DNA from 3 places in the Roseovarius sp. D0-M9 genome. Region 3 is predicted to be linked to each of the others. Evidence: riboswitches for the same ligand, from Rfam matches in the RefSeq annotation. Region 3 holds a riboswitch; each other region holds the start of a gene.
What was found. A riboswitch is a leader RNA that binds a small molecule or an ion and turns the genes downstream of it on or off. The one in region 3 is predicted to bind cobalamin.
Positions count from the first base shown of each region.

Region 1: linked by a shared signal. The riboswitch ahead of V8352_RS17270 (DUF1636 domain-containing protein) and the one ahead of V8352_RS11345 (TonB-dependent receptor plug domain-containing protein) in region 3 are both predicted to bind cobalamin.
Region 2: linked by a shared signal. The riboswitch ahead of V8352_RS17335 (energy-coupling factor ABC transporter permease) and the one ahead of V8352_RS11345 (TonB-dependent receptor plug domain-containing protein) in region 3 are both predicted to bind cobalamin.

Region 1 covers NZ_JBAPKZ010000032.1:22,327-29,906, forward strand. The annotation lists partial or broken gene V8352_RS17260 (hypothetical protein) at 1-304, shown strand, start outside; gene cobO (cob(I)yrinic acid a,c-diamide adenosyltransferase) at 353-964, opposite strand; cobalamin riboswitch at 1,006-1,213, shown strand; gene V8352_RS17270 (DUF1636 domain-containing protein) at 1,307-1,699, shown strand; gene cobW (cobalamin biosynthesis protein CobW) at 1,701-2,759, shown strand; gene cobN (cobaltochelatase subunit CobN) at 2,764-6,069, shown strand; gene V8352_RS17285 (cobalamin biosynthesis protein CobG) at 6,066-7,190, shown strand; gene V8352_RS17290 (precorrin-8X methylmutase) at 7,196-7,580, shown strand, end outside.
Region 2 covers NZ_JBAPKZ010000032.1:30,469-38,139, forward strand. The annotation lists gene cobI (precorrin-2 C(20)-methyltransferase) at 1-423, shown strand, start outside; gene cobJ (precorrin-3B C(17)-methyltransferase) at 420-1,172, shown strand; gene V8352_RS17305 (cobalt-precorrin-6A reductase) at 1,145-1,900, opposite strand; gene cbiE (precorrin-6y C5,15-methyltransferase (decarboxylating) subunit CbiE) at 1,899-3,104, shown strand; gene V8352_RS17315 (cobalamin biosynthesis protein) at 3,086-3,463, shown strand; gene cobM (precorrin-4 C(11)-methyltransferase) at 3,460-4,254, shown strand; gene V8352_RS17325 (cobyrinate a,c-diamide synthase) at 4,247-5,560, shown strand; gene cobA (uroporphyrinogen-III C-methyltransferase) at 5,557-6,285, shown strand; cobalamin riboswitch at 6,308-6,490, shown strand; gene V8352_RS17335 (energy-coupling factor ABC transporter permease) at 6,549-7,226, shown strand; gene cobF (precorrin-6A synthase (deacetylating)) at 7,291-7,671, shown strand, end outside.
Region 3 covers NZ_JBAPKZ010000015.1:14,420-23,007, reverse strand. The annotation lists gene V8352_RS11360 (ABC transporter ATP-binding protein) at 1-209, opposite strand, end outside; gene V8352_RS11355 (FecCD family ABC transporter permease) at 206-1,189, opposite strand; gene V8352_RS11350 (ABC transporter substrate-binding protein) at 1,186-2,073, opposite strand; gene V8352_RS11345 (TonB-dependent receptor plug domain-containing protein) at 2,084-3,910, opposite strand; cobalamin riboswitch at 4,053-4,260, opposite strand; tRNA gene V8352_RS11340 (tRNA-Val) at 4,386-4,461, opposite strand; gene V8352_RS11335 (histidine phosphatase family protein) at 4,552-5,154, opposite strand; tRNA gene V8352_RS11330 (tRNA-Val) at 5,319-5,393, opposite strand; gene V8352_RS11325 (HU family DNA-binding protein) at 5,412-6,116, opposite strand; gene V8352_RS11320 (helicase HerA-like domain-containing protein) at 6,189-7,736, opposite strand; gene V8352_RS11315 (invasion associated locus B family protein) at 8,247-8,588, shown strand, end outside.

The sequences.
Region 1 (7,580 bases), on a different contig from region 3:
CGGGCTGGTCGTGCAGGCAGAGCTGACCCACGCCGATGGGCATGGCGAGCACAAGGCGGCGCTCGAGATGATCAATCGCCACTCACCTGGCTCGACCCGGCGCCTGACACTCGAGGCCGACAAAGGATATGACAGCGCCGACTCTGTCGCCGCGCTCAGGCGTATGGTCGTGACACCACACGTAGCACAGAAAGCCCGGCACTCCGCCATCGACGCCACTTCAAACACGCGCAATCCGTTCAGGGGCAGGTCGGGTCGAGATCGGACAATTGGCCGCAAACCGCGATCATTAACATCAGCTTAAATTAACCCTTACAAAACAGGAGCAGTCCACAAATGAATTCGCATCCCCTTACATCTCAACGCCGATCTGCGCCTTGATCCCGTCGCGAAAAGGATGCTTAACCAGCGTCATTTCGGTCACCAAATCTGCGGCTTCAATCAATTCCGGCTTGGCGTTGCGGCCGGTAAGGCAGACATGGGTCATGCGCGGCTTTTTATGTAGCAGGAACTCGACCACGTCGTCGATATCCAGATAATCGTAGCGCAGAGCAATGTTGATCTCGTCCAACATGACGAAGCAAATCTCGGGGTCGAGTATCTGCTCTTGGGCGATTTTCCAGCCGCTCTGCGCGGCGGCGATATCGCGCTCACGATCTTGCGTCTCCCATGTAAAACCCTCGCCCGAGACAAAAAAACGGCACTCGTCGGCAAAGCGCTCTCGCAGGAATGTTTTTTCGCCCGTTTCCCAATTGCCTTTGATGAACTGGACGACGGCGCAGGGCATGTGATGCGCGATGCAGCGCATGATCATCCCAAATCCCGACGAGGATTTACCCTTGCCTGCGCCGGTATGGACCATGATCAGGCCTTTTTCCTCGGTCTTACCCTCCATCATCCTGTCGCGTGCAGCCTTGATTTTACGCATCTTTTCCGCGTGACGTTCATTATGGTCCTCTGTCATGGGATGGCTCCTTGATCTTGACAGGCAGGCGAGATTCGGCGACACCTAAACTTCTTGTTGGTGCCTGTGTAAACAGGTGAAAAGGGAATGTGCAGCCGTGTTTTGGCACGGTCAAGTGCAGCCGCCCCCGCGACCGTGACCGGAGAGGCCGATCAGCGCCACTGGCAACCGCCGGGAAGGCAGATCTGCTGCAGGGCCCTACGCCCCATATCCGCAAGCCGGGAGACCTGCCAGCACGTAACGACGTAACCGGACGGGGTGCTCCGGTGTCGGGGATGCCCTGCCTGTGCAGGAACACCTCGCCACCTTTTACCGCGTCCCATGTAAATGGGGCCGAGGGCTATGAAAGATCAGGCTGAGGTTGAAACGCCGCACCTCCCGACCGAATTGCTGGTTTGCGTGAAGTGCAGGCGGGGACACGAGATCTCCAACGAGGAACGCAGGCCAGGAAAAGTGCTGTTTGACACGCTGGGTGCAATGGACTTGCCGGGCGGGCTGCGCGTAACCGCGGTGGAGTGCTTGTCGAACTGCAGTCAGGGCTGCACGGTTGCTCTACGCGGCGCGGGCCGCTGGACCTATATTTATGGCAATCTCGACGAGGAGTCGCAGGCCGAGACGATCTTAGAAATCGCCGCGCAATACAATGCCACCGCTGACGGGCTGGTCCCTTGGCGCCAGCGCCCCGAACACATCAAGCGCAACTGCGTTGCGCGTATTCCCCCACTGGAGATCTAAAATGTCGGACCTTGCGAAACTTCCCGTTACCGTCATCACTGGCTTCCTCGGTTCGGGCAAGACGACACTGGTTCGCCAGCTGATGCAAAATCCGGGCGGCAAGCGCCTTGCCGTGATTGTCAATGAATTTGGCGATGTGGGCGTCGATGGCGACATACTGAAAAGCTGCGCGATCCCCGATTGCCCCGCTGAAAATATCATGGAGCTTGCCAACGGCTGCATTTGCTGCACCGTGGCCGATGATTTCATCCCAACCATCGAAGCGCTTATGGCGCTCGATCCCCGCCCCGATCACATCCTGATCGAGACGTCCGGTCTGGCGCTACCCAAGCCGCTGCTCAAGGCGTTCGACTGGCCCGATATCCGCTCGAAGATCACCGTTGATGGCGTGATCGCACTGGCAGATGCCGAGGCCGTGGCCGCAGGCCGGTTTGCACCCGACGTGGCGCGAGTGGATGCGCAACGTCTTGCCGATGACAGCATCGACCATGAGACACCTCTGTCGGAAGTGTTCGAAGATCAGATTTCCTGCGCCGACATCATCCTTTTGACCAAGCCAGATCTTGCCGGTTCTGAGGGCGTTGCCCGCGCCAAAGAGGTGATCGGCGCCGCATCCCCACGTGCGATTCCAGTGATGGAGGTTGCCGAAGGTATGATTGATCCGCGTATCATACTGGGGCTCGAGGCCGCTGCCGAGGATGATACCGACGCGCGCCCATCGCATCATGACGGGGCTGACGATCACGAGCATGACGACTTCGAAAGCATCGTCGTGGATATCCCCGAATTGACCGACCCCACAGACCTCGTCCGTGCCATCGAAGGGTTGGCACGCGATCACAACATCCTGCGCATCAAGGGGTATGCCGCCGTTTCCGGCAAGCCGATGCGTCTCTTGGTGCAGGCCGTGGGTGCTCGGGTGCGCCACCAATTTGATCGGCCGTGGACGGCAGGCGAGGCCCGTCATGGCCGACTGGTCGTTATCGCCGAACATGAGAACATTGACCGGGATGTGATCCATGCCGCATTAGGGGCAGCGCGCGCCGAGGCCGCCGAGTAAACCGATGCATGTCGTCTTTCGCGAAAGCCATGGTCTGGAAGAGACCGAGACGCCGATGGATCTGGGGCAGGATCCCGCCGATCTTGTCGTGCTGTCCTTGTCCGACTCGGACTTGGGTGCTTTCGCGGAAGGCTGGCATCGCGGTGGCGGCCCTGACGGGCGGCTGCCCTCGCTGCGGCTTGCCAATATCGTCGCACTGAAACACCCGCTATCGGTCGACACCTATGTTGAGCAGACGCTGAACGGGGCGAAGGGCATCCTCATCCGGCTTATCGGCGGCGTGCCTTATTGGCCCTATGGTTTGCAGCATATCCGCGCCTTGGCACAGCAAAAGGGTATCGCTCTGGCCGTTTTGCCCGCCGACGGTCGCCCGGATGCACGGCTGGACGAGATGTCGACCGTGCCCACCTCAACCCTGAGGCGGCTGACGCATCTCTGCGACACCGGCGGGGTGGTGGCGGCGCAGGCGGCACTGGCGCAGCTGGCGCTCGCCGCTGGATTGTATGCCGGGCCGGTGCGCGGCGCAAAATCGCTGCCCAGTGTCGGCGCATGGACGCCTGAAGAGGGGGCCTGTTGCCCGGTTTTGGCCCGAGGAAGCGCTGCCGCTCTCGCGGGCAAGCCGCGCGTCCTGCTGGTCTTTTACCGCTCATATCTGGTTGCCGCCGATCTTGCCCCCATCACAGGGCTCTTTGAGGCTTTTGGAGTGCGGGGCTTTGATGTTGTCGCACTTTTCGTGCCCTCGCTCAAGGCGCCGGAGGTCGCAGTCTGGCTGCGCCGTCAGGTTGCGGCCCTTGCCCCTGCTGCCATCGTCAACGCAACCGCATTTTCGGGCAAGGGCGAGAGCGGCACGTCGCCACTTGATACGGGGGAGGTGCCGGTTTTTCAGGTCACACTGGCCACTTCGACGCGCAAAGCATGGGCTGCGGCTGAGCGGGGTCTGTCGCCAGCGGATCTGGCGATGCACGTTGTTTTACCCGAAGTCGATGGGCGCATCATGGGGGGCGTCGCAAGCTTCAAGGATCCAGGCAAAAAGGACCTGCATCTGCAATACTCCCGCTTTGCTCACCGCGCCGATGCAGGCCGGATCGAGGCGATTGTAGATCGCGTGCAGGGTTGGATCCGCTTGGCCGGGACACCAGTCGCCACGCGCCGCGTGGCGCTGGTGCTGTCGACCTATCCCGGCAAGGATTGGAACATGGGCCACGCCGTCGGCTTGGATGCGCCGGAATCCGCCGCGGCAATCCTCAGCGATCTGGGCACAGCCGGATATGATATCGGAGCGGGTAACGCGCGCCTGCAAGATGCGCTTTTGGCGCGTGGCACGGCGTGGCCGCTGGAGGAATACAAAGCTGCATTGAGCAGGCTGCCGCAGGAATTGCAGGACGCATTGGCGCAGGTTTGGGGCCCGCCCGAGGATGATCCGGACGCCCGCGATGGCGCGTTTCATTTCGCCGCCATTCCGCGCGGCATGGCGTGGATCGCGCTGCAGCCTGAACGCGACACCGCCAAAGGTCGCGAGGCCAGCTATCATGATCTCACACGCACGCCGCGTCATGCATATGTCGCGTTCTATCTCTGGCTGCAATCGCGGACGGATGCGCTGGTGCATATCGGTGCGCATGGAACGCTGGAGTGGCTGCCGGGCAAATCAGTCGCGCTGTCAGACACCTGCTGGCCCGAGGTTTTGACCGGAGCGCTGCCCGTGATCTACCCCTTTATTGTCAACGATCCAGGCGAGGCGGCGCAAGCCAAGCGGCGCATCGGCGCGGTAACGCTGGGCCACATTCCACCTCCCTTGCGCGCCAGCGGCACACCTGAGCGACTGGCCCGGCTAGAGGCGCTCTTGGATGAATTCTCTAACGCGGATGGCCTTGATCCGCGTCGCCGCGATCGTTTGCAGATCGATATCCGGGACGAGGCGCAGGCGCAGGGCGTCGAAGAGGATCTGGGCTTGGATCGCGCGGGATGCGGCGCCGAGGCGATCACGCGTATTGATCGTTTCGTCTGTGATATCAAAGAAAGCCAGTTTGGTGAGGGACTGCATATTTGGGGCCGCGCGCCACGCGGCGGCGCGCCTTTCGCGACCGGGCAGTCGGTGGCGAGCGAGCGGCAGTCGCTGCTGGATGCGCTGGATGGGCGCCGAATTGCGGCCGGGCCGTCAGGCTCACCCTACCGCGGGCGGCGCGATGTATTGCCGACGGGCCGCAACCTTTTCACGACCGATCCTCGGGCAGTGCCGACGCGTGCGGCCTATGCGCAGGGCGTGCGCCTCGCCGATGAGGTGATCCGGCGCCATTTGCAAGACGACGGCGATTGGCCGCGGGGTATTGTTGTCGATTTGTGGGGGTCGGCCACGATCCGCACAGCGGGCGAAGATTTTGCCATGGCGTTGAACCTATTGGGCGTTCGGCCCATCTGGGATGCAGGGTCCGAGCGCGTGTCGGGCATCGAGGTGTTGCCGCTGACTGAATTGCACCGTCCGCGCATCGACGTTACCTTGCGGGTCTCCGGGCTGTTTCGTGACATATTCCCGACCCTTTCGGCGCTCTTTTCGCAGGCCGTGCGCGTGCTCGCCGCGCGCGAGGAAACAGTAGAGTGGAATCCCTATGTTGGACGCGAGGATCTGGCCCGCGTCTATGGGCCCGCTCCGGGGCAATTTGGCCTCGGCATGGGCGCCGCACTGGATGATTACAGTGCGGTTGGCCGCGAGAAGGCGGGGCTTGCTTGGCTGAACGCCAGCTCCTGGGCGCTGGACGGCGAGGAGGCAGTCAAGGACGCGGAAGGCATCCGCACCCGCGTGGCGCGCGCCGACGGTTTCGTCCATGCGCAGGACCTGCCCGAGACAGATCTTTTATTGGCGGGCGATTATGCCGGGCATGAGGCCGGATTTGCCGCCGCTCAGGTCGTGACGGGTGGCAGCGCCGCGCTCTACCATCTGGACAACACCGACCCCGAGCGCCCCCGGGCGCGCGGTCTGGTTGAGGAAATCGCGCGCGTAGTGCGCGCCCGAGCCGCCAATCGTGGTTGGATCGAGGGGATGAAACAGCATGGCTTTCGCGGTGCCGCCGAGATTGCGGAAACGCTTGAGCATCTGGCTAGCTTTGCGCATCTGGCGGGCGCTGTGCCGCCGCATCTGTTCGATCTTTATCACGATGCAACGCTGGGCGACCCTGAAACCGATGGTTTTTTGGAGGATGCGAACCCCGAGGCGTATCGCGCGATGCAGGCGCGGTTTGCCGCGCTGCTGGACGCAGGATTGTGGCAAACGCGGCGCAATTCGGTGACGGCCAGCCTCGTGGGGCACGCGTGAGCGCGCCCATGGTCAAGGGCTGGTGCCCCGGTGCCTTCCGCCCGATGATGGCCGCCGATGGGCTCGTGGTGCGCGTCCGGCCGCGTTTGGCACGGCTGAGCGTGCCCGAGGCGCTGGGTCTTTGCGATCTGGCCGAGCAGTTCGGCCATGGCTATCTGGACTTGACGAACCGGGCAAATGTGCAAATTCGGGGCGTATCCGAGCGCGATCACGACGCTCTTTTTCAGTCTCTTTCCGCGCTTGGCCTTCTGGATGTGAACCCGGCGCTGGAAGAACGGCGCAACATCCTGATGACGCCGTTCGGGCAGAACGGGGACGCATCGCATCGCATCGCCCAAGAGTTGCTGGCGCGATTGGGTGAATTGCCGGAACTGCCCGCCAAGGTCGGTTATGCCGTTGATTGCGGCGTGGCGCCGACTCTGACGAGCAGCAGTGCAGACATTCGGATCGAGCGCGGCGTGCATGGTCTTATCCTGCGCGCGGATGGCTCCGCAAAGGGCCGTCTTGTCAGCGAGGCGGATGCGATTGATGCTTTGTTGGAGATGGCCAGTTGGCTTGCCGCACGCATCACGCCGGCACGACGCCGGATGGTCCGCGTTCTGGCCGAGGTGTCGCTTCCGCCCAAGTGGTGCAACGCTCGCAGTCTTGCCCCCGCCGCGCCGCCGCGTATTGGCGCGCAGCAGGGCGGCGCACTGATCGGTGCTGCCTTTGGCCATGTCGATGCTGCTGCGCTGCGGCAGTTGATCGCGGAACAGAGCCTGCCTGCCATCCGCATCACGCCGTGGCGGATGCTCTATCTGGAGGGCGGTTCGATGCCGGACACGCCCGCCTTCGTGACAAACCCGGCCGATCCGCTGATGCGCGTCGATGCCTGCCCCGGTGCGCCTTTTTGCACATCGGCAAGTGTTGAGACCCGCCACCTTGCGCGCGAGCTGGCGCCGCATATGAGCGGCACGCTGCATGTCTCAGGCTGCGCCAAGGGCTGCGCGCGCCAGCGTTCGGCAGATGTGACTCTGATTGGCCGAAATGGACACTTTGACATCGTGCGCGGCGGGGGCGTAGAGGATAGTCCAGAGCAAATCGGGCAAAGCCCCGAAGACATCCTAGCTGGAGCGATCTGAACCCGATGAGCTACACCTACGAGACGAACGGGGCCGCGATCTATGAGCAATCCTTTGCGATGATACGCGCCGAGGCCGATCTCGCGCGCTTCAGCGCCGATGAAGAGCCGATAACGGTACGTATGATTCACGCTGCTGGTATGGTCGGGCTGGAGGCTCATGTGCATATGTCGCCGGATTTCGCTTCCGCCGCTCGCGCCGCACTGGCCGCTGGCGCTCCCGTTCTGTGCGATGCGCATATGGTCAGCGAGGGGGTGACGCGCGCTCGTCTGCCCATCGGTAATGACGTGATCTGCACCCTGCGCGATCCAGCGGTTGCCGGGCTGGCCACACAGATGTCCAACACTCGCTCAGCCGCTGCGCTGGAGCTGTGGAGGCCCCATCTGGCCG
Region 2 (7,671 bases), on a different contig from region 3:
GTCGTCCTGTGCGAAGGCGATCCATTTTTCTACGGCTCATTCATGCACCTCTATATGCGGCTCAAGGATGTGGTGCCGGTGCAGGTGGTGCCAGCAATCACCGGCATGTCGGCGGCATGGACGGCGACGGGTCAGCCCATCACGTGGGGCGACGATGTGCTGAGCGTGCTGATGGCAACGCTGCCCGAGGCGGATTTGTCGCGCCATATAGAGGCCGCTGATGCGTTGGTTATCATGAAGATCGGGCGCAACATCGAAAAGGTGCGCCGGGCCCTGCGCAACGCTGGCAAATACGATGCGGCATGGCTGGTCGAATATGCCAGCATGGAGGGCCAGAGTGTGCTGCGTCTTGCCGAGGCGGAGGGGCGCGTCACACCTTATTTTTCGATCGTGCTGGTCCATGGACAGGGCCGCCGGCCATGACAGGATCTTTGATCATTGCGGGCCTCGGGCCGGGTGCAGGCGATCTGGTGACGCCGCAAGCAAGCGATGCCCTGGCGCGTGCAACCGATGTGGTCGGCTATATTCCCTATGTTGCGCGGGTCGCGCCGCGTCCAGGCCTGACGCTGCATCCCAGTGATAACCGGGTCGAATTGGACCGCGCGCGCCATGCGCTCGAAATGGCCGCAGAAGGGCGCCGCGTCGTCGTCGTGTCCTCGGGCGATCCGGGCGTCTTTGCCATGGCTGCCGCCATCTTCGAGGCGGTGGAGGCAGGGCCGCCCGCGTGGCGCGCGCTCGAGATTGATGTGTTCCCTGGCATTACAGCGATGCTGGCCGCCGCTGCGCGTGTGGGCGCGCCGTTGGGCCATGATTTTTGCGCCATCAACCTCAGCGATAATCTGAAGCCTTGGGGTCTCATCGAAAAACGTCTGCGCCTTGCCGTCGAGGCGGATTTTGCCATGGCATTTTACAATCCCCGATCCAAAGCGCGGCCCGAAGGGTTTGCCTGCACTTTGGAGGTGCTGCGCGAGGCTTGCGGCGATGCGCGGCCCATCATATTTGCCCACGCCGTGTCGACAGCCGAAGAGGCGATCCACATCGTGCCACTGCCCGATGCGCGCGCCGATATGGCCGATATGCGCACTATAGTTCTTGTCGGCAATTCGACAACGAGGTTGATCGAACGTGAGGGCAGGCCCTTTGTCTATACGCCCCGAGCGGTCCCGGAATGATTGAGCCAATCAAGCACCTCCCGTGGGGTCTGCGCCGCGCGCCGCGCCGGCTGCGCCGGGCGGTCTATCATGATGACGGGCAGGCCCAATTGGCGCGCGGCAGCCAGCTTTGCAAATGCGCCCGCGCCGCCGGAATTTTTAGAGACGACCAGTTCGATCCGATGCGCCTGCATCAGCGCAAGATCGCCCGAGGTTGTGAAGGGTCCGCGATCCTGAACAATCTGGCAGCTCGGAAAAGGCAGCGCGGCATCTGGCGCGTCGATCAGGCGCAGCAAGTAGAAATGCTGCAGGTTTGGCGCGAACTCAGCCAGATGCATCCGGCCCACGGCCAGCATGACTCGCGAAGCGGGACGGTCCAGCGCCGCGACCGCGCCCGCAATATCCGGCACGTGCGTCCACTTGTCGCCCGGCCCGGCGCACCACGGCGCACGGCTCAGCGCGATCAGTGGCACATCTGCCTCGGCGCAGGCGAGAACAGCATTGGCGCTCATCTCGGCGGCAAAGGGATGAGTTGCGTCAATGACATGGCTGATATGGTGATCCTTGAGGTAGCGCAGCAGCCCCTCGACGCCGCCGAATCCGCCGACGCGCTGTGGCAACGGTTGGCGAACGGGGCGCGACACGCGGCCGGCAAAGGATATGGTACCGCGAAGGCCTGCCTCGCTCAGTGCGAGACACAGCGCCGTTGCCTCGGTCGTGCCGCCCAGTACGAGGGGGTTTGGGTTCATGTCTGAGGCTCCTGAGGCTCAGTGGTTGACCATCGTCGGAATTGGTGAAGATGCGCCGGATGGCCTGCCGCCCGCAAGCCTTGCCGCGCTTGGCGCGGCGGAAATTGTGATGGGTGCGCCGCGTCATCTTGCGCTTTTGCCGTCAGTTGAGGCCGAGCTTGTGACATGGCCGGTGCCTTTCGCGGACGGAATCGAAACGCTGCTGAAGTATCGCGGGCGACGCACCGTAGCGCTGGCCTCGGGTGATCCATTCTGGTTTGGCGCAGGAACCAGCATAACGCGGCAGATCGTTGCCGGGGAGTGGACGGCCATTCCGGTCCCTTCCATCTTTTCGCAGGTGGCGGCGCGGATGGGCTGGCCGCTGGAGCAAACCAGCTGCCTTGGCCTTCACGCAGCGCCCCTTGGCCGCTTGCGACCGGCACTGGCGCAGGGCGCGCGGCTGATCGTGCTCTTGCGCGATGGCGCAGCAGTTTCGGCGCTCGCGGAGTATCTGGCGAGCACCGGGTTCGGCGCCTCGCGGCTCAATATCTTTGAGGCGGTGGGTGGGCCCCGCGCACGACATAGCTTGGCGACTGCGGATACCCTGTCATCCGCCCAGTTTTCCCATCCCGTCTGCGCCGCAATCGAAGTTTCGGGCTGCCCCGCACTGCCGCTGGCTGGTGGCAGGCCTGATGCGTGGTTCGAAAGCGACGGCCAAATGACCAAGCGGCCCATCCGCGCGTTAACCCTGTCGGCGCTGGCCCCCCAAGTGGGCGAACATTTGTGGGATATCGGAGGTGGATCGGGCTCCATCGCGGTCGAGTGGCTACTCGCGCACCCCAGCCTTGCCGCCACATCCATAGAGCCACGTGCAGATCGCGCTGTGCGCATTGCCGAAAACGCGGCACGGCTGGGCGTGGACCGGCTGCGCGTTGTGCAGAATGCGGCGCCGGACGCATTGACGGATTTGCCGCGCCCCGAGGCGGTGTTCATCGGTGGCGGGCTTTCGACGGACCTCCTGGGCTGGCTGGGTGCGCATCTGGCAGCCGGCACACGCATTGTTGCCAATGCGGTCACACTGGAAAGTGAGGCGGTTCTTATTGCCGCACAGGCGCGTCACGGCGGCGATCTGATGCGTATCGAGTTGGCGCAGGCCGCGCCCATCGGCGCGCGGACGGGCTGGAAATCCAGCTATCCGGTCGTCCAATGGAGCGCGATTCTTTGATCGTCGCGGGCTTTGGATATCGCCGCGACGCCAGCGCCGACAGTCTGCGCGCGGCCCTTGCCGCTTGCGGGCGTGCGCCGCATCGTCTTGCGACGGTAGCGGGTAAGGATTGCAGCATCGCACTGCGCGAGCTTGCGGAAGAGCTTGGTCTGGACATTGTCGCCATCCCGAAAAGCCAACTTGTCTCGGAGCAGACAGCGACGCAATCGCCCGCTGCCAGTCGCACTTACGGAACCGGCAGCGTGGCCGAGGCCGCAGCTTTGGCGGCGGCTGGCCCCGGTGCACGGCTGATTATCGCGCGCCAGATTTCACCCGACCGCATGGCCACCTGCGCCATGGCTGAAGGAGACAGAGTATGACCATTCATTTTATTGGCGCGGGCCCCGGCGCGCCGGACCTTTTGACGCTGCGGGGGCGCGATCTGATCGCGTCCTGCCCGGTCTGTCTTTATGCAGGATCCTTGGTGCCGACCCAGATCCTTGGCCATTGCCCAGCAGGCACGCGTATCGTGAACACGGCGGCGATGGATCTGGACGCCATCATCGGTGAGATGCAGCGCGCCCATGAGGCCGGGCAGGATGTCGCGCGGCTGCATTCAGGGGATCTATCCGTCTGGTCCGCAATGGGTGAGCAGATTCGCCGGTTGCGCAGCCTCGATATTCCGTTGACGGTCACGCCCGGCGTGCCCTCCTTTGCCGCCGCTGCTGCCGCTCTGGGGACCGAGCTGACCCTGCCGGGGTTGGCCCAATCGGTGGTCCTGACGCGCACGCCGGGGCGCGCCTCGTCAATGCCGAGCGGCGAGACGCTGGCCAATTTTGCCGCAACGGGCGCGACGCTGGCAATCCATCTGTCGATCCAAAACCTTGATCACGTGACCGCCAGCTTAACGCCCGCCTATGGCGCCGACTGCCCTGTCGCCATCGTGTTCCGGGCCTCATGGCCAGACGAGCGCATCATTCGCGGCACGATGCGCGATATCGCCGGGCGGCTGGATGCGGGCATCACGCGCACAGCACTGATCCTTGTTGGTCCGGCGCTTGGCGGTGAGGGCTTTGCCGAGAGCTGCCTTTACGCAAAGGATTACGACCGGCGCTACAGGCCGCAAAGTGCCGAAAGCCAATGGGCCGAGTGGAGTGAAGGTGATGATTGATGCCCCCGGATTGATGATTTCGGCGCCCGCTTCGGGCACCGGCAAGACGACGGTGATGCTGGGCCTATTGCGCTCTCTGGCAGATGACGGAATCCGGGTGCAGCCGTTCAAATCGGGTCCCGATTACATCGACCCCGCCTTTCATCTGGCCGCCTCCGGGCGCGCGTCCTTCAACCTCGATACATGGGCGATGGGCGATGGCCTGCTGGATGCCATCGCGGCACAAGCAGCCGGGGCCGAGATTTGTATCGGCGAAGGTTCCATGGGTCTTTATGACGGGGTCGCCACGCGCGGTCAGTCTGGCTTTGGCACCAGCGCCGAGACGGCGGCGCGCATGGGCTGGCCCGTGGTGCTTGTGCTCGATGTCAGCGGTCAGGCGCAATCGGCGGCCGCGGCGGCGCTGGGATTCAAGATGTATAATCCCGATCTGCCTTTTGCAGGCGTTATCCTGAACCGCGTCGCGTCACCTCGGCACGAGCGTCTGACCCGTATGGGTATGGAAAAGGCCGGTCTGACTGTGCTAGGTGCGCTGCCGCGGCGCGGCGATCTTGCCCTGCCCGAGCGGCATCTCGGGCTCATTCAGGCGGTCGAACATCCCGATCTGGCCAGGGCCATCGCGGGCTATGCGACGTTCTTGCGCGACAATGTCGATCTGACGGCGATCAAGGCGGCGGCGCGGGGAAGGGCGATCCCGCAAAGCGACGCCTTGCTCCCGCCTCCTGCGCAGCGCATTGCACTGGCGAGTGATGCGGCGTTCTCATTCACCTATCCGCATCTGATCGAGGGCTGGCGCGCGGCCGGAGCCGAGGTACTGCCTTTCTCGCCGCTTGCCGACGAGACGCCGGATCCGACTGCGGATCTCGTCTGGCTGCCGGGTGGATACCCAGAATTGCACGCAGGCACATTGGCCGCCGCCGACACGTTTCGCAGCGCCCTGCGCCGCCACGCTGAAACGCGGCCTGTCCATGGTGAATGCGGCGGCTACATGGCGTTGGGCGAGGCGTTGATCGACAAGGACGGCGCGCGCCATCAGATGGCGGGTCTTCTGGGCCTCGTCACCAGCTACGAGAAACGCAAGTTCCACCTTGGCTATCGGCAGGCGACGCTGAGTGCGCCCTTGCCTGGCCATGCGCCCGGCGCACGGCTGAGGGGGCACGAGTATCACTATTCCACCATTCTGGAGCAGCCCGACGCGCCGCTGGCCGCCGTCGCAGATGCTGATGGAAATTCTGTTCCAGAAACAGGATCCCGTCGCGGTCGTGTTTCGGGCACGTTCTTCCACCTCATCACGGCGGAGGCGCCATGACGGGTTTTGTCAGCTTCGTCGGCGCGGGGCCGGGCGATCCGCAATTGTTGACACTGAAGGCGGTGGACCGCCTAAAACGCGCCGATGCGGTGCTCTTCGACGACTTATCGTCTGGGCCGGTCCTTAGTCACGCCCGGACGGGTGCGGATCTTGTGGGGGTGGGCAAGCGCGCCGGGCGGGCATCGCCGCGCCAGCACCATGTCAGCCGGCTTTTGGTGGAATACGCGCAGATCGACCAGCGCGTCGTACGTCTGAAGTCGGGCGATAGCGGCCTGTTCGGGCGGCTAGAAGAGGAGCTGATCGCACTGCGAGAGGCAGGCATTCCGTATGAGATCATACCGGGCGTACCCTCGGCCATCGCCGCCGCTGCCGCAGCCGGCATCCCGCTAACCCGGCGGCTGACCGCCCGGCGCGTGCAATTCGTAACCGGCCATGACGCGAGCGGCCAGCTTCCCGAGGATATTAACCTTCTCGCTCTAGCCGACCCCACCGCGTCAACAGTTGTTTTCATGGGCAAACGGACTTTTCCAAAGTTGCTGGAGGCGCTTTTCTCAAATGGCCTACCGCCCAATACATCCGCCCTTCTGGCTGAGGATGTCAGCGGGCCAAACCAGCGCCTGACTCGTCTGAGCGTTGCCGAGCTGGCCGCGCATCTGAGCGGGGAGATGAGTGATGCTCCAGCGCTGATCCTCTATGGCCCGCTCGCCGATTCAGGCCCTTTTTAACCTTTGCAGGACGCCAGCAATTCCCGTAGCGTTCACCCACGGTGCCACATCCTGTGGCTTTGAATGGGAATCGGGTGGAAAACCCGGACTGCCCCCGCAACTGTAAGCGGCGAGCGCAATGGCGATGCCACTGGCCGAAAGGCTGGGAAGGGCCAAAGCGCGCCGAGCCGCGAGTCAGGAAACCTGCCGTGAAGCCGAAGGCGCCCGCGCCTTCATTTTCTGAAAACGTCGCCGGAGGGGCGACATCCTGAGGACAACATATAATGCATATTGAACCCGGCGTTGTTGATGGCGCAAAAATGGTATTCGGCTATGGAACCGCGCTTGCCGCCGCAGGCTATAGTGTAAAGCTGATCGTAGACGATCTGCGGCATCACAATCCGGTCTCCTTCGTGGCCCGCACCGTTCTGGCGATTGTTGGCGTTTTTATCTTTTTCGAGTTGATGCCGCATTTTGCAGTTGGGGTTTCGGAGGTCCATTTCATTCTTGGAACGACGCTGTTCCTGCTGCTGGGCGCGGGGCCCGCCGCAATCGGACTGGGGGGCAGTCTGCTGTTGCAAGGCATGTTCTTTGCGCCGAGCGACATGCCAATGTATTTCGTCAATGTTACAACGCTGCTGGTGCCGCTTTTTGCCGTCGACGCACTGGCACGGCGCGTCATCCCGCAAGACCGAGCTTATGTCGATCTGGCTTATGAGGATGTCTTCAAGCTGTCAGTCGTCTATCAAGGCGGTGTGGTGACATGGGTCGCTTTCTGGGCAATCTATGGCCAAGGCGTCGGCGCCGAGAACATGACTTCGGTCCTGACCTTCGGTGCAGCCTACATGCTGGTTGTCATCGTCGAGCCGATCGCAGATCTGGCGGTTTTGGCCGGCGCCAAAGCCTTGCGCGGCAGTGGTACCAAGGGGCTGCTGACAAACCGGCTCTATCACGCGGCCTGAGCGCTGAAATTCCTTGCCGGGCCACGCCAGGGGCCCGGCGCTTGAATGGCAGGGCAGACAGGACGTGGTTCAGGAACTTTCGTTGATCGGTATCGGAACCGGGAGTCCGGCGCATGTAACGCTAGAAGGCGTGCAGGCGCTACGAGATGCGACCGTGATACTGCTACCCTGCAAGGGTGCTGGAAAGAATGATTTGGCTGAAATCCGGCATGGCATTATAGCGGCCAGCGGCACTGATGCGCGCGTTGTCACCTTCGAATATCCCGTGCGTGACGAAGCCCTGCCCTATCTAACGCGCGTTGATGTGTGGCATAATGAGATCGCAGCGCGTTGGCAGGCGGTTCTCGACGCAGAATGGCAGAGCGGGCCCGTGGCACTCCTGGTCTGGGGAGATCCCTCCCTATATGACAGTACGATACGCATCGCCCGTCGGTTGTTACCCGCG
Region 3 (8,588 bases):
GCGCGCGCTCGGGGGGGCATGCCCGCAAGGCTGCTGCGCCCGGTGCAGGGGATCAGGCCAAGCGCCGCGCGCATCAGCGTCGTCTTGCCCGCGCCATTCGGCCCGATGAGACCGACGAATTCGCCCGGCTCGATGGTCAGACTGATGTCCTCGAGGATGGTGCGCCCTCGCAGGCAGACGCCAAGGCTATCCAGCGCGAGCAGGCTCATATCCCGTCCTTTCGCGTCTTGAAGATAAGGTGCAAGAAGACCGGCGCACCGACGATGGCCGTCAGAACGCCCAGCTTGAGATCTTGGGACGGCAGGATCAGGCGCACCGCGATGTCGGCGGCCAGGAGCATGATCGCGCCACCAAGCGCCGAGGCCCAGAGCAGCCGCGACGGGCGTGCGCCCACAAACGGGCGCAAGACGTGCGGCACCACAAGGCCGACAAAGCCGATGGCCCCCGCCACCGCCGTCCCAGCGCCGACGACACAGGCCGTGCCGATCACCAGAACAAGGCGCATCCAGGTCAGGCTGATGCCCATCGCGCCCGCCGCATCCTCGCCCAATGTCAGCGCATCCAGGCCCCGGCCCAGCGTCGCAAGCAGCAGCGTGCCGACCGCCATGAACGGCAGCGCCAGCCAGACATGCACCATCGAGCGATCCGAGAGCGAGCCCATCATCCAGAACACGATCTCATTCGCGGCAAAGGGGTTGGGCGAAAGATTGAGCACCAGTGAGGTAAGCGCGCCCGCAAGTGCCGAAATGGCGATGCCTGCAAGGATCAGCGTCAGCGCGCCGCCCCTCGGCCCCGCGAGGCCCATGACCAGAACGACACCGCCAAGCGCCCCGGCAAGCGCCGCCAGCGGCAGGCCAAGCGCAAAGGCGCCCGCCAGCCCGGTCTGGATCGCCAGCACCGCGCCGAGGGCGGCAGAGCCGGACACACCGATCAGCCCCGGCTCGGCCAGCGGGTTGCGCAGGTAGCCCTGCATCGCCGCCCCCGCAAGGCCCAGACTGCCCCCGATCATGGCCGCGAGGATGGCGCGCGGCAGGCGGATCTGGCGCATGACCATCGCTGCCGGATCATCGCCGCCCCGCCAAAGCGCGACGAGGCTGTCGCCCACTCCAAGCGCCGCAGGTCCGACCAAGAGCGATCCCGCAAAGAGCAGCAGCCCCGCCAGCACCAGAGGGATCATCACGCGGCTCATTCGCGGCCCCGAACCATGCGGCGCGCCTCGGCCATATCCGCGATGGCGCGCAGCACGAAGGGCGTGCCGCAGACCCAGTCCTGATCGGTCATCCCTGCGCCCTGCCCGCGCAGACCGTTGACGACCGGATGATCCATGACTTCTTCGGCGCGGCTGCCGCCGGGATACCGGCGCGCCGTGATGACCAGATCGGGGTCGATCATGGCCAGCATTTCGAGCGGCAGCTTGCCCCAGTCATAGCCCGCTTCGGCGGGCGCATTGCGCAGACCGGCTGCGGCGAGGATGTCATTGGCCAGTGAATTGGTGCCCGACGTATAGCCATTGGCGTAGTATAGCGCCGCGCGGGGCGCTGGCCCTTCCGGACCGCCTTGCCCGTCCGGTGCCGAGCGCAGCGCGGCAAGATCGGCGTCAAAACGCGCCACCATCGCCTCGGCCGCGTCCTGCCGCCCCAGCGCCGCGCCCATCTCGCGCATCCGGTCGCGCACATCGGCAAGTGAATGAACGATATCGAATTGAACGACCTCGATCCCGAGGCGGCGCAGCATGGCCACGGTCTCGCGCGACGTATAGATGCCCGCGACAACCAGATCGGGCTGCAAGACATGCACCTCCTCGGCGCGGCCCGAATTGATGGTGTAGTGCTCTGCCTCATCAGCCATGGGCGACACGCGCCGGTCCAGCGCAATGCGGCTGACCGAGATCAGTTGATCCTCGCGCGCAAGCAGCATGGCCAGTTGGTCTGTGCAAAGGTTGATGGAGACGACACGTTCAGGCCCGGCACGCTCAGGCCCGGCACGCTCAGGCTCCTCACGCTCCGGCTCGGCACTCGCGCCCCCAGCGCAAAGCTGCGCCGCGCCCGCCAGACAGGCGGACGCGACCAGCATTCTCAGGCGATCAGAACGACGCACGAAGCCCGACATAGGCCGCGCGGCCCGGCTGGTTGAAACCGCCGGCCGTCTCATAGTCTTCGTCAAATATGTTTTCGGCCCGCACGTACAGCTCGGCCGTGTCGGTGATATCATAGCTGATCCCAGCCCCGACCAATGTATAATCGCCGACCTTGTGGTTCGCAGGCGCAAAAGCACTGGGAACGACATCGGCCACATGACGCACATCGGCATAGGCACTGAAGCGGTTGCCCAAAGCAAGGTCCACCCCGAAAAGCGTATCATGTTTGGGCGTGCGGGTCAGGCGCGCTCCATCGGTTTCGGCGTCCGTATAGGTATAGGCCCCGAAAAGAGTGACCGCGCTGCTGACGGCATATTCGCCCGACAGTTCGATCCCCTTGGACGTTGTCGTGCCCGGCACCTGATTGTAGCAGCCAAAGCCACTGGCGCAGGCCGTGGATGCGCCATCGAATTGGATCAGATCGTCGATATCGGTGTAGAATAGGGTCGCCTTGACGAAACCCGCATCAAAAGTGCGCTCGACACCCAACTCATAGCTGACCGACTCTTCGGGTTGGAGGCCAGAATCGCCATACACGCTGAACCGCTCGTAGAGCGATGGTGTGCGAAAGCCGGTGCCGATGACGGCGCGAAAGGCCAGATCATCCATCGCGCGCCACAGCGCCGAGACGCGCCCGGTGGTTTTGCCGCCGAAGTCGGAGTTCTCATCGTACCGTAGGGCCGCCGACAGATCGACCGTCGAGATCGGGCTCACCAAAAGCTCGCCCTTGATCGAGGTGTTATCCTCATCGCCACGATCGGTGCTGGTGCTGAAGGATTCCTCGGTGTGGTCGACCCCGAAGTTCAGCACCGCCGCGCCGCTCAACCGGGCGCTGCCCAAGTAAGCCAGCTCTTGCCGTTCGCCATCGAAGCGGGTGGTGAAGCCGGTCGGATCGCGGCGCGCGATATCGAAGTAGGAGTAGCTCAGCGTATGGGTGAAATTCCCGGCATCAAGCTCGGCAAAGACGCGCGCGCCGCGCTCTTTGGAGGCGATGTTGCCAGAGGGATCCGTGGCGCTGCGGTCGATGTCCACATCGCCGTCGCGATAATGAAGCGCGCCGCCCAGCGTCAGCGCTTCGGTCGCGGCGAACTCCCCGGTCAGATCGACCGTGCTCTGGTCAAAGCCGTCATCCTCGACATTGCCGCTCTGTGTCGAGATACCATCCGTCGTGACGCGCCCATAGCTCAGCGCAATCTCGCCGCGTTCGGATTTGTATCCCATCGAGAGAGTGCCGGAGTAGGTGTCAAAGCTGCCCGCCTCGACGCCATAGCGTCCGGAAAAGCCTAGCTTTTCGGGGCGAAAGGTCGTGATGTTGACCACGCCCGCGATCGCCTCGGAGCCGTAGAGCGCCGACTGCGATCCCTTCAGCACTTCGATCCGGCCGATGCCCGAAGGCGTCAACCCGCCATAGTTGAATTGACTCTGCGTGCCCGATAGATCGCCAACGTCAATGCCATTGATGCGCGTTCCCACATAGCGCGCTGGCAGGCCGCGGATTGCGATGCCGCTCTGCGCGCCAAGTGATCCGTTCGAGGTGGCATTCACGCCGGGAAGGCGTGTCAGCCGGTCGATCACGGCACCATCGCGGTCGCCGATATCCTCGCCCTCCAGCACTTCGACACTGGCGCCCGTGCGGCCCAGTTCGGTCGGGGTCAGGCTGGACGACAGGACGATCGTGCCCAGATCATAGGTCTGCTGCGCGAATGCGCCGGTGGCGGCGGTGACCCCGACGGCGCAGGACAGAATCGTGGATGTGGAAAGGAAGTGTTTCATAGGATGTGTCTCCGGAAGCGCCCTCTTGGGACGATGCAGAACCAGGGTTTGCATGCGGAGAAGCGTTTTCCGGCGCTCCCGCAGGCGGCGAGAATGCCACCACAACGGAAGGATCCGTTGCCCATGACGCGCCCCGCGTCCGGACAGGGTGAACACCTCGGCAGGTCTCCTGACTTGCGGGTCAACGCTTGGCCGGGTCTTCCCACCGCAGGTCTGCGGCAGTGACGTAAATCCGGCTTCGCTCACCGCCTACAGTTGCGGGGGCAGTCGCGGATTTGGCGCACTGCACCGGACCGCGTTCCCTATTATCCATGGCCTGAAAGGCCCGGACCGAAGTATCATCTGCCTAGCGCAGCGGACCGCGTCCGGAAAGGGGTAAAATGAAGATTTTGTCGATTGGCGCGTCATCGCCGTCTGCGCGGCCCTGCCTCGCGCATCAGAATTGACGGACAAGGGTTTGATATGAAAAGGGAAATGGTGGGTGGTGAGGGGCTCGAACCCCCGACATTTTCGGTGTAAACGAAACGCTCTACCAACTGAGCTAACCACCCGCGCCGCAGGGATTAGCGCCATCTGGGCGCTCTGGCAAGTGGGTCTGCGCGGTAATCTTGACTACGGCGGTGGCTGCGCATTGGCCCGGCTCAAAGCGGCGGGGCATCCAGCCGTGTCTCGCGCCCGCGCGCGAGGTGATAGACGCAGCCCTGCATATTGTCCTGCGCGCCCATTTGGCTGGCCGGGATCCCGGTCGCCAAGCCGCGCAGCACCTGCCCCAGAAGACCATGCGCCACCACGATGCTGGGGCCGGCCAGATCACCGCCGAAAGCCCGAACGCGGGCGATCAGCGCGTCCAGTCCCTCACCGCCGGGCGCGGCGGCGTAGAGGGCCAGATCAGTATCGCCGCCCGGTAGCCCGGACTTTTGCAGTTCGGATTTTTGGAGTCCTTCCCATGCGCCGGTGTCAATTTCGGCAAGGCGTGCATCAATCACCGGATCGTGCAGCGGCAGTGCCAACGCGGCAGTCTGGCGCGCGCGGCCCAAGGGCGAGACGTAGATGCCCCCTCGCCCGCCCGCGACCTGCGCCGCGAATTCCGCGATGATAGCAGCCTGCTGCGCCGCCTGCGCTCGACCCAGATTGGTCAAAGGCGAATCGAGCCGCCCTTGAATGCGCCCGGCCAAGTTCCACTCGGTCTGGCCATGACGTAAAAACCAGATTTCGGGCCAGTTCGGAGGGGTGTCACAGGTCATTCAGCGCCCCGGTACAAGCGGCTTGTTGTCCCTGATAAGCCCGACCGGAGCCGATCCAAGCTCGGCAAATCGAAATCATGTTACGAGGATCCTCGCTGAAACCGTTACGGCAAAGGACAGTATCGCTGACCTCGTGAGGCAGATGAGCTTCCATAAGGAGGAAATGGTGGGTGATAAGAGATTTGAACTCCTGACATCTTCGATGTGAACGAAGCGCTCTACCACTGAGCTAATCACCCTTGCGCGGTTTTCTAGCGTCAGTCGTCGCCCTCTGCAACCGCTTCTTTGAGGGGGTGGCGCGCCGGCGGAGCCGATGGAGAAGCCGGGCCACCAGGGCCGGGTTTACCGCCCCGCAAAGTGCCAGTCAGGTTGGTCGATCCGGCTGCCGGCGTGCTACCGGCCAATGGCGCGGCTGTGGCGCCTGCCGTCCCGGCGGACTTCGGCTGGCGGATGTTGGCAATAATGACACGCACTTTGGACCCGTCCTTGATCCGCTTGGGCTTGATCTTGCCCATGGGTTGCAAGTTCACCTCGCGGCCCTCGGCGAGCGCGTCGCCGAGAACGGACAGCATCGCCTCGATTACTGGTTTGGCGTATTTTTTCGCGATGTCCGAGCGTTCGACAACCTGGGCAATCAACTCCTGCTTCTTCAGAGGGTCGCCGCCATCCATGACTTCTGTGCTGGTTCCACGATTTGAAACAGCAGGCTTGGTTGGCTTATCTTTTTTATTTTCAACACCCAAAGCGGTATTCTTGAAGTGCTCGGGTGGCGCCGCCTTGGCCTGCGCTCCGCCCGCAAATGGCGGTTTGGGCACCAGAGTCGTTGCGCCGCCCGCCACGGGGCGCGCTGCAGATGCCTTGGGCGGCACCGCGTTCGCGCGGCTGGCTCTGGTTTTGTTACCTGTTGATTTGCGGCTGGCCATGCGGGCTGCCCCCTTTGTTTTTTTGCGCGTGTAGCGCATGTTATTGTTTCCTGCTCAGCGACAGAATACCTAGAATTCCGAACTCGTGCCAGCTTTCCGTTCAAAGCGCTATCAGCGGCCCTTGAAAAGCCCCCCGAGGATGCCGCGCACAAGCCGCCGCCCCGTGGTGCCGTTCAATTCCTTCAGAACCGCCCCCGTGATCGCCTCGCCAAAGCTGCCCGCTGTACTGCCCCCCCGGCGCTGCGCAGTCGAACGCTCGACTCGCTTGCCCGAATACCGCCGGCCAGCATTGAACTCTCGCTCGGCCACCGATTGCTCTTCGGCGACCTCTTCGGCATGGGCGGCTTCGGCAGCAGCGTGCGCGGCGCGGTCCTTCAGGATCTCGTAGGCTGATCGGCGGTCAACGAGGGTTTCGTACTTGCCTGCGACCGGCGATGCGGCAAGCGCGGCGCGGCGCGCATCGGCGTCGATCGGCCCCAGCCTGGATGAGGGCGGCCGGATCAGCGTGCGCTCGACGATGCCGGGAACGCCCTTGTCCTGAAGCATGGATGTGACGGCTTCGCCCACGCCCACGTCGCGGATGGCGTCCACAGTCAAAAACCGCTCATTAGGGCGGTATGTCTCGGCCGCGCGTTTCAGCGCCTTGCGATCGCGCGCAGTGAAGGCACGCAGCGCGTGCTGAAAGCGATTGCCAAGCTGCCCGAGGATATCCTCGGGCACGTCATCGGGATTTTGCGTGATGAAATAGACCCCAACCCCCTTGGATCGGATGAGGCGTGCCACCTGCTCTACCTTGTCGACCAGCGCCTTGGGCGCGTCATCAAAGAGCAGATGCGCCTCGTCGAAGAAGAACACCAGCTTGGGTCTATCGGGGTCTCCGACCTCGGGCAGCGTCTCGAAAAGCTCGCTCAGCAGCCAGAGCAGGAAGGTGGCATAGAGGCGCGGCGACCCCATCAATTTGCTCGCCTCGAGAATGTTGATCTGGCCGCGCCCGTCCGCACCGACATGCATCAGATCAGCAAGGTCCAGAGCAGGCTCGCCGAACAGCTGCGCGCCGCCCTGATTTTCCAACACCATCAACTGGCGCTGGATGGCCCCGACGGATTGGGGCGCGACATTGCCATAACGCAAGGACAGCGCCTCGCGGTTCTCGCCGACCCAGACCAGCAGCGCCTGCAGATCCTTGAGATCGAGCAGCGGCATGCCCTCTTCGTCCGCAACGCGAAAGGCGATGTTCATGATGCCCTCCTGCGCCTCGCTCAGTTCCATCAGGCGGCTCAGCAACAGCGGGCCCATCTCGGCCAGCGTGGTGCGCACTGGATGGCCGTCCTGGCCAAAGAGATCCCAGAACGTCACGGGAAAGGCGGTATAGGCGTAATCTGTCAGACCGATCGTGGCCGCCCGGCTGCTGAATGCGCCGTGCAGCTTGAACGTCTCACTGCCCGCCTCTGCCAGACCGGACAGATCGCCCTTCACGTCCGACAGGAACACCGGAACACCCGCCGCCGAGAAACCTTCGGCAAGGATCTGGAGCGTCACCGTCTTGCCCGTGCCCGTCGCGCCCGCGATCAGGCCATGCCGGTTGGCGTATTTCAGGCTCAGTTTCTGCGCGTCCGAATAATCCGGCCCACCGCCGCCGATGAATATGCCGTCGCTCATGCCTCAAGATCCTCCGCGTGGTGCCGACGCCTTTGCGGCGTGCCGCGAGACCATACAATCTTAACCTATTCGTGCCAGTATCAATTTCATTCCAGCGCATATGTCCTCTCGGCGCAGGAATGACTTCCTCCCTGTCAGACTGGCCGCGCCTTCGGGTGCGGCCCTTTTTCATCGTTGCGCCGGAGCCTTGTTTCTTGCTGCAAATGCAGCCTCATTTTGACTGTTGACGGGTATTCGGAGGTATCGTAGCGTTCGATCTAATGATTAAGTCGGCCAAGTCCGGCAGGGAGATACTGGAAAGAGGGGCCCAACGGCCCCTTTTTCTATGGCCCATGATTTTTTCCCCCGCGTCTCTCTCGTCAGGGGCGCTGCCGGATGGCTTTCGCTGGCGCGCTGTCACGCGTGCAAGAATCCGCCCTACCCGTCGAGGGGCGCGCATATTTGCTCCTGACAGCGCCGGAACACCATGATAAACGCACTAGGAAATATTCAATGAATGAAGGGGAAACCATGCCCAAATCGCTCTCTGTCCTGTCCCTCGCTGCCGTTCTCGGCCTCGCTGGCGCCGCCATGGCTCAGGATACAACCGCGCAGTCCGAGGCTGACTCCGCCGACGCCGCAACCGACACCGAGCAGACCACTGCGCCTGACACCGCAGAAGAGTCCACGGAAGAAACCACAGAGGAAACCTCCGAGGACGCATCGGATGCGGGCAACGCCTTTTCGACCGGCTCGCAGGTTGAGGACGAGGAGCCTGCCGTCTACGTTCGTGAAAAATTCGGCGATTGGAGCCTGCGGTGCTTTCGCAATGACGAGGGCGAGGATCCCTGCCAGCTCTATCAACTCCTGCGC